One region of the Rhodococcus oxybenzonivorans genome, then DNA from elsewhere that is predicted to be linked to it. Evidence: riboswitches for the same ligand, from Rfam matches in the RefSeq annotation. Region 1 holds a riboswitch; each other region holds the start of a gene.

Evidence for each region. A riboswitch is a leader RNA that binds a small molecule or an ion and turns the genes downstream of it on or off. The one in region 1 is predicted to bind cobalamin.
Region 2: it holds a riboswitch for cobalamin, as region 1 does, so the genes downstream of both, CBI38_RS03765 (CbtB domain-containing protein) here and CBI38_RS19760 (ABC transporter substrate-binding protein) in region 1, are expected to answer to the same signal.
Region 3: it holds a riboswitch for cobalamin, as region 1 does, so the genes downstream of both, cobN (cobaltochelatase subunit CobN) here and CBI38_RS19760 (ABC transporter substrate-binding protein) in region 1, are expected to answer to the same signal.

What each region holds. Positions count from the first base shown of each region.
Region 1 covers NZ_CP021354.1:4,181,536-4,184,807, forward strand. Annotated here, with positions in the region: gene CBI38_RS19755 (FecCD family ABC transporter permease) at 1-878, opposite strand, end outside; gene CBI38_RS19760 (ABC transporter substrate-binding protein) at 875-1,870, opposite strand; cobalamin riboswitch at 1,978-2,125, opposite strand; gene CBI38_RS19765 (MMPL family transporter) at 2,211-3,272, shown strand, end outside.
Region 2 covers NZ_CP021354.1:760,967-764,238, reverse strand. Annotated here, with positions in the region: gene CBI38_RS03780 (HhH-GPD family protein) at 1-33, shown strand, start outside; gene CBI38_RS03775 (alpha/beta fold hydrolase) at 126-881, opposite strand; gene mhuD (mycobilin-forming heme oxygenase MhuD) at 915-1,229, shown strand; cobalamin riboswitch at 1,291-1,442, shown strand; gene CBI38_RS03765 (CbtB domain-containing protein) at 1,466-1,660, shown strand; gene CBI38_RS03760 (CbtA family protein) at 1,678-2,457, shown strand; gene CBI38_RS03755 (DUF5996 family protein) at 2,474-3,272, opposite strand, start outside.
Region 3 covers NZ_CP021354.1:2,893,162-2,896,433, reverse strand. Annotated here, with positions in the region: gene cobN (cobaltochelatase subunit CobN) at 1-1,792, opposite strand, end outside; cobalamin riboswitch at 1,864-2,006, opposite strand; gene cobG (precorrin-3B synthase) at 2,013-3,146, shown strand; gene CBI38_RS13790 (precorrin-8X methylmutase) at 3,171-3,272, shown strand, end outside.

The DNA.
Region 1 (3,272 bases):
TGTGGCACGAGGAGGCCGATGAAGCCGATACCCCCGGCGACCGAGACTGCTGCGCCGGCCAGTAGTGACACGCCCAGCAGGTGGACGATCCGGAAGCGGGGAACGTTCATGCCGAGCGCGGCCGCTCCGTCGTCCCCGGTCTGCAGCACGTCGATCCGGCGGGCACTCCACAGCATGGCAGTGCCGACCGTCGCGAGCGCCGACACGGGAAAAATCATCGTCGACCAGCGCGCGTCACCGAATCCGCCTGCGAGCCAATGCATCACCGAACCGAGTTGCCGTTCGTCGGCGAGCACGAGGAGCGAGAAGGTGATCAGCGCCGAGAAGACCTGTGCCAGCGCGACACCGACGAGGATGATCGCAGTGGGTTGCGGATACCGTCCGCCGATTGCCAGCGACAGGAACAACGGCACCATCGCGCCGACGAACGCCGCCACGGGAACGGTGAAGACCCCGAGCATTCCGGCGCCGAACCCGAGCACCGTCACGATCACCACACCGAAACCGGCACCCGAGGACACGCCGAGCAGGTATGGGTCGGCCAGCGGGTTGCGGGTCACGAGCTGCGCCACCGCACCGGACAGTGCCAGCGCGGCGCCCACCGTCGCCGCGGTCAATGCCCGCGGCAGACGAGAACCGACGACGATGGATTCCCGTGCCTGCGACCACCAGACGTCGAACACACCGGGCAGCATCCGGTTCACCACGATCGCCCAGACGTCACCCACCGGTATGCGCACCGAACCGAACGACACGGCGAGCCCGATCACGAACAGCGTGGTCAGCACCAGAAGTACGATCAGCCCGGCAAATCCGAGAGGGGAACGAGCTGAGGGCGAGGATGGGCGCACCTCGGTCCGTTCGGTGAGCGCCGTCATCGCGTGGAGAAGGCGCCGGGATGGACGGCGCGCGCGATGGTCTCGACCGACCGCACGAGACGCGGGCTCTCGAAGAAGTCGTCGAGCGGTACGACGACGAAGCGGCCTGCCTTCACGGCAGGGGTCGCCGACATGATCGGGTGTGCGGTCAGGAAGTCGATCTTGTGCTGCGCACTCGTCGCGCCGTAGTCGAGGACGACGATCACCTCGGGACTGCGTTCTCCGACAATCTCCCAGGTGGCCGTCGAAAACGGTTTCTGCCCCTCGGAAAAGATGTTCGCGGCACCCGCATGGTCCGCGATGAGCTGACCGATTCCGACACCGCCGACAGTCAGCGGGACGTTCTCGCCGGAATCGTAGAAGAACACCGGGACGGCGGTACTGCCCGCAAGTGTCGCGCGCACGGACTGCAATCCGGACGTCACTCGGTCGCTGATCGCATGCGCCCTGTCCGGAACTGCGAGGATTTCGCCCAGCTGTGTGAAGTCGTCCCGCAGCAGAGCGATGTCGGGGAAGCCCTGCCCGCAGTACTCGGAGAACAGGAATGTAGGAATGCCGTGCTCGGCGAGGAACTCTCGTGAACGCCCCTCCTTCTCGTCGAATGCGCTCCGCATTCCCCCCACCACCAGGTCTGGCTCGAGGTCGAGCAACTGCTCTCGCGTCGGATACTCCTTCGACCGATGCGGGATCTTCGCGAATTCCTCGGCGAATGGGGGTAGCGGGGTGGCGTCGCCGTACCCGGTGCCGACGATACGGTCGCCGACACCCATCTCGATCAGAACCTCGGTGACGTGATCGTTCATGCTGACGATGCGCTGGGGTGGTGCATCGAAGCTCTGCGTGAGCGAACAGTTGGTGATCGTCACCGCGGCGGTAAACGACTCGGCGGAAGTAGTGCCCGGGCCAGGTTCCCCACGCGAGCAGGCGGCAGCGAGCAGCACTGCCACGGCGGCGGTGAGCAATCCGAACCTTCGGAACAACGGACGGTGCATGTAAACCTCATTGCGGCTCAGAGCCACGAATGAAAGTCGTGCAGGTCACTCCACGACCGGAGTCGCAGTGCGCCTGCGGGACTCCGCTTCGTAGACCACGACGAATGGATGTCGCACACCACACACCGGGTAATCGGGCTCGCCACCGGAAAATACTCCGATGGCCCACCGTTGCGGGTCAGCGCCGGATTCGGACCGGCTTCCCCCATGTGTGTGGCTGCACGTGCACATCCGAGTATGCATCATGGCGCGGGAGCCGGATCACACCACCGCCGCTCACCGCCGCACGCGCACTACAGTCGGCAGTCGCACAATGCCGACCACGACCCGGAGATGACGCATGACACGTTGGGCCTCGACTGTTGTTTCCCGGCGATGGTGGATTCTGGTGCTTGCCGTGGCCGCCGTACTGGTGAGCGGCGTCTGGGGTACGGGGGTGTTCGCGAAATTGGGCTCGGGCGGCTACACCGACCCGGGCAGCGAGTCCGCTGAAGTGGCGAGGATCGTCGAGGCCAACCTGGGTCCGCAGACCGCGGACATCATCGTCGTCTACACCGCGCCCGAAGGGAGAACGCTCGACGACATCGGTCCCGAGGTGACGGCCGATCTCGAACGGTTCGCCGCCGAGGTCCCCACGCACAAGATCACCTCATACTGGACCGCGGACACCACGACGAAGCAGCGGATGGTGTCGGAGGACGGCACCAAGGCGTCGGCCGCGGTCACCGTCGACCCCGAAGCCGGAATCACGGTGGCCGCCTTCGACGGCCTGCTACCCAAGCTCGAAGTCGAGGGCATCGACACCGAATTCGCGGGCAACTCGGTGGTGGGTGTGGCTTTCAACAACCGGCTCCAGCAGGATCTGGTGCTGGCGGAGGCGATTGCGCTTCCCATCACACTGGTCCTGCTGGTCTTCCTCTTCGGCGGCGTGGTCGCCGCGGCCGTACCCGTCTTCGTCGGACTGCTCTCCATCTTCAGCGCGCTGGCCACCCTTCGGGTGCTCACCCTGTTCACCGACGTCAACTCCTTCGCGATCAATGTCGCCTCTCTGCTCGGTCTCGGGTTGGCAATCGACTACGGGCTCTTCGTCGTCGGACGTTTCCGTGAAGAACTGGAGTCGGGCGCCGACACTGCCGAGGCCACCCGGCGCACCGTGCTCACGGCCGGCCGCACCGTTCTGTTCTCCGGACTGCTGCTGGTGTGCGCCTTCTCGGGCATGCTCGTGTTTCCCCAGGACGTCATCGCATCGCTGGGATTCGGTGCCATGGCCGCGGTCGCGAGTGCGGCGCTGCTGTCCCTGACCGCCGTCCCCGCTCTCCTCGCGATCCTCGGCCCACGCATCAACGCAGGGAGCTGGCGCAAGGACGCAGCCCAGCGCAGCGAAGCGAGGGCCCGCACGTTC
Region 2 (3,272 bases), 3.2 Mb from region 1:
GGCCTCTTCGCCCTCGCGGGTGAGGGAAGCTAGGTGCCCTCACGATCGGGCACAGACGCTGAGAAGATTGCTGGAAACCTCCACGATTGCGTCCGCAGCTGACAAACCTCTGCGCAACCGTGCGCTCAGGTCAGTTCGTGCAGGAATTCCTCGACCACTTTCCGGTACTGCTCGGGCTGATCGTCGTGGACGAGGTGCCCGGCTTCCTCGATGCGGACGTATTCGGCGTGGGGATGCCGCTCTGCCATCTTCCGCATCTGCCCCTCGGGGGTGATGGTGTACTCGCCCTCGATCAGCAGCGCCGGCACCGTGATCGAGGCCCACTGAGCCCAGAAGTGCCGGTCACCCCACTCGGCGGAGATGGCGCGGAACGTTTCGACCTCGCCATGCAGGTACCAGCCGTCGTCTCGCTGCTCGAACGAGTCGAGGAAGTACTGACCCGCGACAGGTCCGAAGTACTCGACCAAGGCCTTACGCGTCTCGAACGGTTGCGGCCAGTTCGAGATCATCGCCGCCCAGTCGTCGGCGGTACGGCCACGAAAATCAGGCGCCATGTCTTCGAGAACGAGAGCGGCGACCTTCTCCGGGAACTCGGCGGCCAGGCACCACGCGTGCAAGGCGCCCATCGAATGCCCGATGACGACCAGCGGCTCGGCGACCGGACTCAATGCCGCCGCCAGGTCTTCGACGAATGCTTCCGTCGACAGCACGGGCGGGGCGGGACGGCCGTGGCCTGCAGCGTCGAACGTGTAGACGTGGCCGTGTTCGCGCAGCCACGGAACCTGCCTGCGCCACGTCCGCGCACTGCCCATCAACCCGTGCAGCAGCAGAATCGGTCGTCCGGTGCCGCCCTCGTCGTGCAACGCACTCTCACCCACCACGACTGCGACGCTAGCGGAGTACCCTCCCCAAGCATGGCAGTGGTGAAGATCAATGCAATCGAAGTTCCCGAGGGTGCGGGCCCCGAACTGGAGAAGCGCTTCGCAGGACGCGCGCATGCCGTCGAGAATTCCCCAGGCTTTCTCGGGTTCCAGCTTCTGCGCCCGGTCAAGGGCGAGAACCGCTACTTCGTCGTCACCCAGTGGGAGAGCGAAGAGGCGTTCGAGGCGTGGCGCGACGGCCCTGCACGGGAAGCGCACGCTGGTGAGCGGCAGAAGCCGGTGGCGTCCGGCGCGTCTCTGCTCGAGTTCGAGGTGGTTCTCGACGTCTCGGCAGCGGCCGACCGTTGAGGACCTGCTCGACACAAACCTCGAGGCGAACATTGACACGGCGGCCCGCCGGGTGCGAAAGTTCGCAAGACAAAGCGATGGTTCGGCAGGAATCCGGTGCAAAACCGGAGCGGTCGCGCCACTGTAAATCGGAGTAGTCCCTCAGCTAGGCCACGGCAAGATGCGGGAACCACCTCGACAGCCAGATACTGCGGCCATCGCATGAACCTAGGGGACGCGACATCCCAGGAGGAACCATGGCACTCGTCTACGCACCCGGCGCATCGGTCGATTCGACCCGGCTCGCCGTCATCTCGTTCGCGATCGTACTTTTCGCGATGCTTGCTCTCTACCTCGTGGGATTCGACCAGGGCGCGATTTCGCGCAGTGGCATGTACATGCACGAACTGATGCATGACGGGCGCCACCTGCTGGGCCTGCCGTGCCACTGAACGAGTCGTCCGCGAACATGACACTGAGCGAGTCCTTCGGGAAGTTACTGATTCGCGGTCTGCTTGCAGGGTTGATTGCCGGAATCCTCGCCGGCGGCGTGGCATTCGTCCTCGGCGAATCGCACATCGACGCCGCCATCGCGATCGAGGAAGCGGGCAGCGCCGACCACTCGCACGGGGCGGAATCGAGTGCACCGGCTGGCCATTCGCACGACGAGGAAGAAGCCCTGGTCAGTCGCAACGGACAGCGGTTCGGTCTGTTCCTCGCGACGTCACTCGCCGGACTGGCGCTCGGGGCGATATTTGCCGTCGTCGCGCACTACGCGCGCAGGGTGACCACGCTTTCGGGTCCGGTGCTCGGTATGGTGCTCGCGTCACTCGGGTGGCTGGCGATCGAAGCCGTTCCGTTCTTCAAGTACCCGGCCAATCCGCCGGCCGTCGGCGATCCCGAGACCATCACCAGTCGCACCTGGCTGTGGCTCGCCGTGGTGGTGCTGGGTCTGCTCGCCGTGGTCGCGTCGGTATTCGCGGCGAAGGCGGTAGCTGCTCAGGAATTCCTGTCGACGCGCATCGCGGCCCCGGTGGCCGCATTCCTGGTCGTGGTCACGGTCGGATATCTGATTCTGCCTACCGTCGACGAGGTGGGCGACGACTTCCCGGCCGGCCTGCTGTGGGATTTCCGCCTCGCATCCCTCGCCACCCAGGCAACCCTCTGGCTCGCTCTCGGTCTCGTGTTCGCCTTCCTCACCGAGCGTGCCAGCCGGGCGCAGGCGCCCGCGTCGGCGAACGCCGGCTGACCCGCCTTTCAGGGCGTCAACGGAATTTGTCCCATCGGGCCGGGTCCGCCTCCAGGGCGGCCCGGTCCCAGCCACCCAGTTCGGCAGCCGCGTCGTAGGTGCTGTGCAGGAACGTCAGCAGTGCCAGATCCGGATCGTCTGCAGTTCGCACGGCCTCATACGGCAGCAAGAATTGCCGGAACTCTCCGCTGTAGAGGGCTCCGTCGGGCCCGACCGGGTAGTCGGCGAAGCCATCCGGTTCCGGGTAGGCGTACGCATAGAACGCGCCTTCGGCGCCACCACCGGGCCAGAAACCGCAGCTGCTCAGCTCGTGCGAGTAGCCCTCGACCATCACCCAGTCTCCGCAGTTCGGCGCTCCCCCAGGGTGAGTGGGCGCGGTTTTCCCGGAGAACCGGGTGCAGGCCAGGTCGAGCGCACCCCAAAAAAAGTGCACGGGACTGACCTTACCGATGAAATGCGAACGGAACTCGTGCAACACCCGGTCCGCCTGCACGAGCTGTCGCCAAAACCGGTACACCGACTCACCGTCGTACGAGCAGTGTTGGGTGTCCTCCGCGAACGGGACGGCTGGGTTCACCTCGTTGGGCCGGGCCCGAATGGTGGTCGCCACACCCAGTTCGGCCAGCGTGTCCATCGTCTCTGTGTAGAAGTCGGCCACCGACTTCGGTTCGAGGGCAACCGTCCCGCTGCCGCCCGTGCTCGTGCGGATCACCAGTCGATGGTCGGCGAAGTCGAATTCGATATCGAAGCAGTCGGTGCCGTACGGGACTGTCGACGTCGTGAGACCGCGGGGGCTGACGTACAGCGGGACCTGC
Region 3 (3,272 bases), 1.3 Mb from region 1:
GCCGGGAGATGTCGCCGTAGCTCTCGGCGCGGGCCATCGGCGGAATCAGGTGATCGACCAGGGTGGCGTGCGCACGCCGTTTGGCCTGTGTGCCCTCGCCGGGATCGTTGACCAGGAACGGGTAGATGAGCGGGAGGTCGCCGAGGGCGGCGTCGGTGCCGCACGACGCCGACATGCCGAGGGTCTTGCCGGGCAGCCATTCGAGGTTGCCGTGCTTGCCGAGGTGCACCACCGCGTCGGCGCCGAAACCACCGTCCGCGGTCTGCGCGGCGATCCAGCGGTAGGCGGCGAGGTAGTGGTGGCTCGGCGGCAGGTCCGGGTCGTGGTAGATGGCCACCGGCTTCTCCCCGAAACCGCGGGGCGGCTGCACCATGAGCACCAGGTTGCCGAACTGCATTGCGGCGATGACGATTTCACCGTCGGGGTCCTGGGAGCGGTCGACGTACAATTCGCCCGGTGCCGGGCCCCAGTGTTCCTCGACCCCGTCGCGCAGGTCCGCGGGCAACGCCGAGAACCATTCCCGGTAGCGGGCGGCGGAAATGCGGATCGGATTGCCCTCGAGCTGCTCGGCCGTCAACCAGTCGGGGTCCTGGCCGCCCGCGGCGATCAGGGCGTGGATGAGCGCGTCCCCGTCCTGCGCGGCGAGACCGGGCACCGCGTCCGGGCCGTCGTCCGGGCCGAGGTCGTACCCGGCCGCCCGCATGTCGGTGAGCAGGCGGATCGCGCTCGCGGGGGTGTCGAGACCGACCGCGTTGCCGATCCGCGCGTGCTTGGTGGGATACGCCGACAGCATCAGGGCTATGCGACGTTCGGACGCCGGAATATGGCGCAGGCGGGCGTGCCGGACGGCGATACCGGCCACCCGGGATGCCCGTTCGGCGTCGGGCACATACGTGGACAGCCCGTCCGCGTCGATCTCCTTGAACGAGAACGGCACCGTGATGAGGCGTCCGTCGAACTCGGGCACCGCGACCTGGGTGGCGACGTCGAGCGGGGAGAGTCCGTCGTCGTTGGACTCCCACGACTCCCGGCTGCTCGTCAGGCACAGCCCCTGCAGGATCGGCACGTCCAACGCGGCGAGCGCGGCGACATCCCACGCTTCGTCGTCGCCGCCGGCGGACGCACCGGCGGGCTTGGTGCCGCCTGCGGCGAGCACGGTAACCACCATGGCGTCGGCGCGGCGCAGCGTCTGCAGCAGCTCGGGCTCGGCGGTGCGCAGCGACGCGCAGTAGATCGGCAGCGGGTTGCCCCCGGCAGCATCGATCGCGGCGCACAGCGCCTCGATGTAGCGGGTGTTCCCCGCCAGGTGCTGGGCTCGGTAATAGAGCACGGCGATGGTGGGGCGCTGCGCTTCGGGCTCGACGGCGAACGGGGCCAGACCCCAGCTCGGCAGATGCACGGGCGCCTCGAAACCGTGACCGGTGAGCAGGACCGTGTCGGACAGGAAGTGGTGCAGTTGGGCGAGGTTGTCGGCTCCGCCCTCGGCCAGATAGTTGTGCGCCTCCGCGGCGACGCCGGCGGTCACCGTCGAGCACTCCATCAACTCGGCGTCGGGAGCGTGCTCACCGCCCAGGACCACCACCGGCAGGCCACTGGCCAGCACCGCGTCGAGCCCGTCCTCCCACGCCCGGCGGCCACCGAGAATCCGGACCACGACGAGGTCTACGCCCGCGAGCAGTCCCGGCAGGTCCTCCTCGACCAGCAACCGTGCCGGGTTGGCCCAGCGGTAGTCCGCTTTGCTGGCACGTGCGCTGAGCAGGTCGGTGTCGGAGGTGGAGAGCAGCAGGATCACAGGTGGAGCCTTCCTGGGGTGTCGCGCCCCGTGGCGGTGGTTGCCGAAAACCGGGTCGGTTTCGGAACCGTGGGTCAACAGGACGGCAGGTGAGGGTCTGGCTCGCCCACCGGGTTCGGCGAGCTCACAGTGGCGCGACCGCACCGGAATTGCACCGGCTTCCTCTCCTGCTGCCGCAAGTGCTCGTGATGCTACCGGGCGGCCGACGTAACCTGGGACCATGGTCGCCCCTCGTTCCCGCCCCGACGCCTGCCCGGGGGCGCTGCAGGTCCATCAGGCCGCCGACGGTCCGCTCGCCCGCGTGCGGTTGCCCGGTGGTGTTCTCACGCCCGCGCAGCTGCAGGTGCTCGCGGAGTCGGCCCGCGACCTCGGGAACGGGGAGATCGGACTGACCTCCCGCGGCAACGTGCAGCTTCGCGCCGTCGGCGATCCCCCGGAGTTCGCGAGGAGGCTCGCAGACACCGGCCTGCTGCCCTCGCACACCCACGAACGGGTACGCAACATCCTCGCCTCGCCGTTGACGGGTCGCATCGGTGGCGTCGCCGACCTGCGGGACGTGGTCGACGAACTCGACCGGAGTTTGTGCGCCGACACCGCGCTGGCCGACCTCCCCGGCCGTGTCCTCTTCACCCTCGACGACGGCCGCGGTGACGTGTCCGCGCTCGGCGGCGATTTCGGTATACACGCGGTGAGCGAGACCGAGGTGGCGTTGGTGCTGGCCGGCCGCGACAGCGGGGCCCGGATTTCCGCGACCGAGTCGGTGCACGTGCTGCTCGACGCGGCCCGCACCTTCCTCGGCCTGCGCGACGGGCAGTGGCGGCTGTCCGAGATCGACGACGGCGTCGAACGGACCCTTACCGCCCTAGCCCTTGCGCCCACCGCACAACCGGTGACCGGGTTCGCCGAGCACCGGCCCCCGATCGGGTGGCTGGATCAGCCGGACGGCACCGTCACGCTCGGCGGCGGCCTCGCGTTCGGGGTCCTCGACTCGAGGATGGCGGAGTTCCTCGCCGCGGTGGATAAACCAGTGATCGTCACCCCGTGGAGGTCGGTGCTGCTGTGCGATCTCGACGAGTGGTCCGCCGAGCAGGTGGTCCGTGTCCTCGCACCGATGGGCCTGATCTTCGACGAGAACTCCCCCTGGTTGAACGTCACTGCCTGCACGGGCAGGCCGGGCTGTGACAAGGCGCTCGCCGACGTGCGCACCGACGCCCGCGACGCCGTTCTCGGGGGCGAGCTCCCCGTCGCCGGGAGGCAACACTGGTCGGGTTGCGACCGCTGTTGCGGGCGTCCCAAGGGTGAGGTGACCGATGTCGTTGCGACCGCAACCGGTTACCGGGTGGACCACCGCTGACAGCACTGCCTCTATCGTGAGGCCATGATCGAGTACATCCGAGACGGCGCAGAGATCTACCGCCAGTCCTTCGCCACGATTCGCGCCGAAGCAGATCTCAGCGCCTTCCCCGCGGACGTCTCGCAG